DNA from 3 places in the Mitsuokella sp. AF33-22 genome. Region 3 is predicted to be linked to each of the others. Evidence: predicted binding sites of a transcription regulator. Region 3 holds the regulator's gene; each other region holds the start of a gene.

Region 1 (2,270 bases), on a different contig from region 3:
CGCTGAGGAACATGATGATCTTGTGGAAGTCGTGATAGTGGAACGGGATTGCGCGCAGATTCCGGTCCTTGAGACGGAATACGCGGAAGGCGCCGCTGAGATAACCCTTCTTGGGGTAGGCGGGTATCGCTGTCATGACATATCATCCTCCTGTCATATGGAAATGCCCTTTGCTTTTCCACTGTGTTTACTTGTATCATAGAGCATTTTTTGCAATATAGAAAGCATATTTTCTGATTTTCTTGCGAAAAACTTCCTGTTATAATAAAGCCATCGCAAGCAAAGAAGAAAGGTTGGTGGCCCTCATGATGGTCGTTCGTGTTTATAAAGCAGAAAACAAGGAATACATGGTGATGGATGGCACGCAGGGATTCCTGCCCGGCGCAGCGGCTGTCCGCCTGCTGATGCATCGCCGTCATGGCGTCGGTACTGACCGCTTGCTGGTCTTCACGGGCAGTGAGGAAGTTCCTTCCTTTGCCGCCTTCACGCCGGAAGGCGAGCAGCAAGAGCTCACCGCTGCCGATTACGCTGTGCTGAGCCGCAGCAAGGAAGATTACGAGCTGCGCCTGACGAACGGTTTCGTCGAGCGCCTGCGCGCCGTTGATGCCGAGCGCCTCGTCTGCGCCGGCTGAGGACCGCTGACAGGATGTCCTGAATGCGCGGCCCTGCAGCGAAGCCTGCATCTGCCGCGAACCATACAGAGAGATGCGTTTCAGGGTTAAAAAGGCGAAAGGGCCTGTTCTGGTTTTGCCAGAGCAGGCTTTTTTCGTCTTTATCTTTGACTTTTTGTTGTTTATGGTGTATAGTAGTAGCTGTACGTTAGCACTCGAACATTGTGAGTGCTAACAATGACTTTGTCAACAAATTTTACCATAAGAAAGGCAGATTCACATGGGAAAAGAAAAATACGAGTTTAAGGCAGAAACCAAGCAGCTGCTGGATCTCATGATCCATTCCATTTACACGAACCATGAGATTTTCCTGCGCGAGCTCATCTCGAATGCTTCCGATGCCATCGATAAGGCGCATTTCGAGAGCCTGACGGACCGCAGCCTGCTCGAAGGCGATGCGAACTTCGAGATCTTCCTGACGCCGGATGCTGAGCAGCATACGCTGACGATTGCCGACAACGGCATCGGCATGAACCGCGAGGAGCTCATCGAGAATATCGGCACGATTGCGAAGTCCGGTACGAAGGCCTTCCTCGAGCAGCTCAAAAAGGCAAAAGAGGAGAACCAGGACCTCACCGATAAGGAAATGATCGGCCAGTTCGGCGTCGGCTTCTATTCGGCCTTCATGGTTGCCGACCAGGTGACGATCGTCTCCCGCAAGGCCGGCGATGCACAGGCCTGGAAGTGGGAGTCCTCGGCTGATGGTTCCTACACCATCGAGGAAGCGGAGCGCGCCGAACGCGGCACGAGCATCACGCTGCATCTCAAGAAGGAATTCTGTGGCAAGGAAGCTGAACAGGACTTTACGGATCCGTACGAGATCGAACGTCTCGTGAAGAAGTACAGCGATTACGTCCGTTATCCGATCAAGATGGACTTCACGTTTGAAGAAACGCCGAAGGACAAGGACGGCAAGGAGATCGAAGGCGCCGAAAAGATCAAGAAGGTCGAGACGCGCACGCTCAACTCCATGCAGCCGCTCTGGACGAAGAACAAGTCCGAGATCAAGAAAGAGGAGTACAACGAATTCTTCAAGCATCAGTTCCATGAGTGGGAAGATCCGATGGAAGTCTTCCACACGAAGGCCGAAGGTGCCGTGGAGTACACGGCCCTCTTGGCCATCCCTGCACATGCGCCGTACAATCTCTACCAGACGGATTATGAGCCGGGCGTGCAGCTCTACAGCCGCCACGTCTTCATCATGGACAAGTGTAAGGACCTGCTGCCGGATTACCTGCGCTTCATGAAGGGCCTCGTCGATTCGCCGGATCTCTCGCTCAATATCTCGCGTGAGCTCCTGCAGCAGAGCCGCGAACTCAGGACGATTGGCCGTGCGCTTGAGAAGAACATCCTCAAGGCACTGGCCCGCAAGCTCAAGAATGACCGCGAAGCTTACGAGAAGTTCTGGAACGAGTACGGCAAGTCTTTGAAAATCGGCATCTACAACAGCATCTACAGCGGCTCGTCGGATACGGTCGACAAGCTCAAGGATCTCATCCTGTTCCTGAGCTCCAAGGAAGGCAAGCTCGTCTCGCTCAAGGAGTACGTGGAACGCATGCCGGAAAGCCAGAAGAAGATTTACTATGCGACGGCCAAGGA
Region 2 (2,270 bases), on a different contig from region 3:
GACTTTGCCTTGATCTCCTCAACGAGTGCCTTGACGGCTTCGTCAATGCCCTTCTTGATGATCATCGGGTTGGCACCGGCAGCGACGTTCTTCATGCCTTCGTGAATCATGGCCTGTGCGAGGAGCGTTGCCGTCGTCGTGCCATCGCCGGCGATGTCGTTCGTCTTCGTGGCGACTTCCTTGACGAGCTGTGCGCCCATGTTCTCAAACGGATCTTCGAGCTCGATGTCGCGCGCAATCGTGACACCATCGTTCGTGATCGTCGGAGCGCCGAACTTCTTGTCGAGAACGACGTTGCGGCCCTTCGGTCCAAGCGTTACCTTTACTGCATTAGCCAGTGCATCAACACCGCGGCCGAGTGCGCGGCGTGCTTCTTCGTCAAACAGGATCTGTTTTGCCATTTATGATTACCTCCGAAAAATCTATGTTCTGCAATTCCGGCCGAGTCGCGATCAGATGACTGCGAGGATGTCGCTCTCGCGGACAATCAGATAATCCTTGCCGTCAACCTTAACTTCCGAGCCCGAATATTTGGAGAAGATGACGCCATCGCCAACCTTGACTTCCATGGCTGCGCGCTCGCCATTATCGAGCAGCTTGCCAGTGCCAACAGCAACGACCGTGCCCTTCTGCGGCTTCTCTTTCGCCGTGTCCGGCAGCACAATGCCGCTGGCCGTCTTTACATCGCTTTCTGCAACTTCGATGACAACTCTTTCGCCCAATGGCTTAATCATAGGTATCTTCCTCCTATAAAATGAATTTACATAATCATGCTGTTAGCACTCACCAGTCCCGAGTGCTAACTACAGTTTTTATATTAACCCCTCTAAGTCAAAATGTCAATATCATTTCCTAAAAAAGTCAAAAAAACAAAACCTCCTGCCGCGCACATGCAAAAGAGGGCTGCGTCAGGGCAGCCCTCTCAAGAGTCCGGATATGGCAAAATCAAACGAGAATCAGATGACCCAGTTGTTCGGCGCCATCATCGAATTCAGCATGGTATGATGCAGGATGGTCTCGGCAATCTGCTGCGCATCCCTGCCATCTTGTCCGGCAGCAAGCGATGCATACGGCTGAGCCGCCTCCGGCAGGGCAGCATCCTTCGGCAGCACGAGCAGGACGATAAGGCCGGCCTGCAAGAGATGCGCGAGCGTCCGCCCGTAGTCCTCACCCTCTGTCGGGGCGTAGAGATACGTGTGGCGGCCGTTGCGCACGAGGTAATACTCCGCTTCTTCCACGGCCTCAATCGACGTGCCGTCAAGGCCCGGCTGGAAGGCCACGGCCAGCGGCCTCTGCCAGTTCAGCGCGCTGCGCAGCTGCGGATTGGCCGCGAGATGGCGCCTGCCTTCGCCCGAGACGATCTCGCGCACGACGCCGCAGGCTGCCGTCATATTGCTGATGCGGTCGATGAGGATGAGCTCGCCCTGCGTGCGGTGATGCTCGAAGAGGTCGATGACGATGGGTTCCGTCACGGCGATCTCACAGACGGCAATCTCGTTCTTGTGGAGCGTATCGGCCTCGACATGCTCGCCCGTGTTGATATCAATGCGGTAGTCGATCTTCGTCAGGATGCCCGGGATTTTTTTCGTGCCGAGCAGGACGAGGAAGTTCTTGCCGATGGAAAGCGGCACATCGTCCATCCAGAGAATCTCCGTCTTGAAATTGGCAGCGAGCTGCACACCGCTCGCCTTCTCGAGCACGCAGCCGCGCGATACGTCGACTTCGCGGTTGAGCTGGATCGTGACGGGCTGGCCTTTTTGCGCCGTCTCGACCGTGCGGTCGGCCACGAGGATTTTCCTGACCTGAGCCGTTTCGCCGCTCGGACGCGACGTGACGGTATCGCCCACCGCGATGCTGCCGCTCTCAATCTGACCCTGGAAGCCGCGGAATTCGTGATTGGGACGGCAGACGCGCTGCACGGGCATGTAGAAGCCCTCTTCTTCGACGGCGCTCACATCGACCTGTTCGAGATACGGCAGCAGCGCCGGGCCGTCATACCACGCCATATGCGGCGAACGCTGCGTGATGTTGTCACCTTCCGTGGCCGATACGGGGATGACTTGGACACTGTGAAGGCCGAGTTCCCGCTGGAGCTCTGCGATCTGTGCCTCGATTTCCCGGAAACGCGCCTCATCATAAGCGGCCAGATCCATCTTGTTGACGGCGAAGACGAAGTAGCGGATGCCCATGAGCGCGCAGATGCGGGCATGGCGGCGCGTCTGCGTCAGGACGCCCTGCGTCGCATCGATGAGGATGATGGCGAGGTCGGC
Region 3 (2,270 bases):
CGCTCGGGATCCTCGATGCGCATGACAGCCTGATGATAGTTCGGATCGAACTTCTGGCCTTCTGTCTCAATCTTTTCCAGGCCGTTCTTCTTGAGGACTTCCTGGAACTGGGTGAAGATCATCTCGACGCCCTTCTGGAACGCCTCGACATCCTTCGTTTCTGCAGCCATGGCACGCTCGAAATTATCGAGCAGAGGCAGCATATCCTTGCAGAAGCCCTGCGTGACCACGGCGGAAATCTCCTCGCGTTCCTTGGCGGAACGGCGGCGGAAATTATCGAAATCCGCTTGCAGGCGGAGCAGCCGGTCATTCTTTTCCTGCAGTTCGGCCGTCAGTTTCTCGACCTGCGCCTTCAGGGCTGCAAGCTCTTCCTGATTCTCCGCCGAAGCCTCGGTATCGGATGCCGTGGCTTCCGCTTCCGAATCATCAGCAGTCTCACCGGCGGCCTCTTCTGCTTCCGCCTCATTGATTTCCTGCTGCATCTCCTCCAGCTTCTGCTCATCTTTCTTTTTCATTTCGTCTTTGATAAACGATGGCAAAACCCTCACCTCTTCCCAACGACTTCTGCGGCTCTACCAGTGGAACCGCTTGATGACTTCTGTAAGATTTGAATTCATGTATTCCAAAAGGCTCATGGCCTTGGCATACTCCATGCGCGTCGGCCCCAGCACGGCAATCGTGCCCAGGAGCTCACCATCGAGATGGTACGTCGCGGTGATGATGCTGCTGTCCTTGAAGTGGCTGTCCTCATTCTCCTTGCCGATTGTGACCTCTAGGCCGTCGCCCATATGGGCATGCAGGACATCCTTCATGAGTTCTTCCTTCTCGAGGATCAGCAGCGTCTCCTTGACCTTTTCCACATCGTGGAATTCCGGCTGCTCGAGCATCTGCGTCGTGCCGCCGAGATAGAGGCGTTCGCGCCTGCCCGAGTCAAGAGCCCGGTTGATGATCTCAAGGGCCGAGGTGTAAAGCGGCTCGTCCTGGATCTCATCGCGGATGCGCAGCAGGGATTCGTGCTCGATTGTCGCCAGCGTGTGACCGGCGAGGTTCTTGTTGATGACCTCCGCCATGCGCTGGAAATCCTCGAAACTGGATCCCGGCGGCATCGGCACAATCTTGTTCTCGATGAAGCCCGCATCGGTCATGAGCACCGTGATGACGCGCTGGTCATCAAGCGGCAGGAACTGCAGGCACCGGAAGGCAGCCTGCGTCATCTGCGGGGCCAGTACCAGTGAAACATTCTTCGTGACCTGCGAGATGATTCGTGCCGTTTCCTGGAAGACCTCATCGAGCCGCTTGACCCGCGCCTTGTACCATCTGTCGATCAGGACCTTTTCCTCGTCGCTCACCGGCTTCGGAGGAATCAGTCCGTCGACGTAGAAGCGGTATCCCTTCGAGGAAGGGATGCGGCCGGAGGAAGTATGCAGCTGTTCGAGATACCCGAGCATCTCGAGATCGGCCATCTCGTTGCGGATGGTCGCCGGGCTGACGCCCAGATCATACTTGCGGGCCAGGGTGCGCGAGCCGACCGGTTCTGCCGATTCGATGTAATCATCGACGACAGCCCGCAGCACGCGTTTCTTGCGTTCATCCAATTCGTCAGCCATCTGCCTGCCTCCTCTCTCTATGATCTTTTGCTGTTAGCACTCTTGCTGTCTGAGTGCTAACTTTGAATCTATTAAGAATATACACCGATAAAAACAAAAAGTCAATAGTTAAAAAGACAAAAAGTCAAAAATTTTTCATCCCATAAAAAGAAACGGTGCGATACGCATTCCCTGAGGATGCGCATCGCACCATGCCTGCCACGCAGAGACGCTTATTTGACCGCTTCGGCAAAAGCCTCCGCCACAGCGGCCTTGATCACCTCGTAATCGTGGCCCGGCTGAGCCTCGTAGATCTTCTTGCCATCCACGAACAGCGTCGGCACATAGTAATACTGGCCCTGATAAGGCTTGAGCTTATCCGCTTCGGATGTCTCGTCGATCTCATCGACCGGCACATCAAAATAAACCGGGTTTTCCTCCCGCAGTTCGCCGACGGCCTGACGGGCCTTGGCGCAATACGGGCAGCCTGGCATAACAATCATCGCAATGGATTTCATGAGGATCCCTCCTGTCTCAAAAACAGATGCATCCTGCCCGCAGCATCACGAGCAGCTGCCTTTACTTTACTACATAGTGCCGTTCCTGACAATCCCCTGACAAAAGTTGTCAGGAAAGCTGCCGGCGCAGCCAGGCCTGAAGGACCAGCGCATGGTTCTCTTCGGT

The links. Region 3 encodes HrcA, which represses chaperone genes, less so after heat shock. Its sites were predicted from a motif close to TGTTAGCACTCNNNNNNNNNGAGTGCTAACA; they were not measured.
Region 1: the regulator HrcA is predicted to act here: its motif matches at 818-848, upstream of htpG (molecular chaperone HtpG).
Region 2: the regulator HrcA is predicted to act here: its motif matches at 775-805, upstream of groES (co-chaperone GroES).

Annotation. Positions count from the first base shown of each region.
Region 1 covers NZ_QRQA01000012.1:3,654-5,923, reverse strand. Annotated here, with positions in the region: gene DWZ54_RS08485 (AraC family transcriptional regulator) at 1-136, opposite strand, end outside; gene DWZ54_RS08480 (diaminopimelate epimerase) at 306-632, shown strand; gene htpG (molecular chaperone HtpG) at 892-2,270, shown strand, end outside.
Region 2 covers NZ_QRQA01000014.1:19,484-21,753, reverse strand. Annotated here, with positions in the region: gene groL (chaperonin GroEL) at 1-401, opposite strand, end outside; gene groES (co-chaperone GroES) at 453-734, opposite strand; gene DWZ54_RS09455 (sulfate adenylyltransferase subunit 1) at 957-2,270, opposite strand, start outside.
Region 3 covers NZ_QRQA01000001.1:121,114-123,383, reverse strand. Annotated here, with positions in the region: gene grpE (nucleotide exchange factor GrpE) at 1-539, opposite strand, end outside; gene hrcA (heat-inducible transcriptional repressor HrcA) at 573-1,607, opposite strand; gene DWZ54_RS00670 (glutaredoxin domain-containing protein) at 1,820-2,104, opposite strand; gene DWZ54_RS00665 (DUF488 domain-containing protein) at 2,214-2,270, opposite strand, start outside.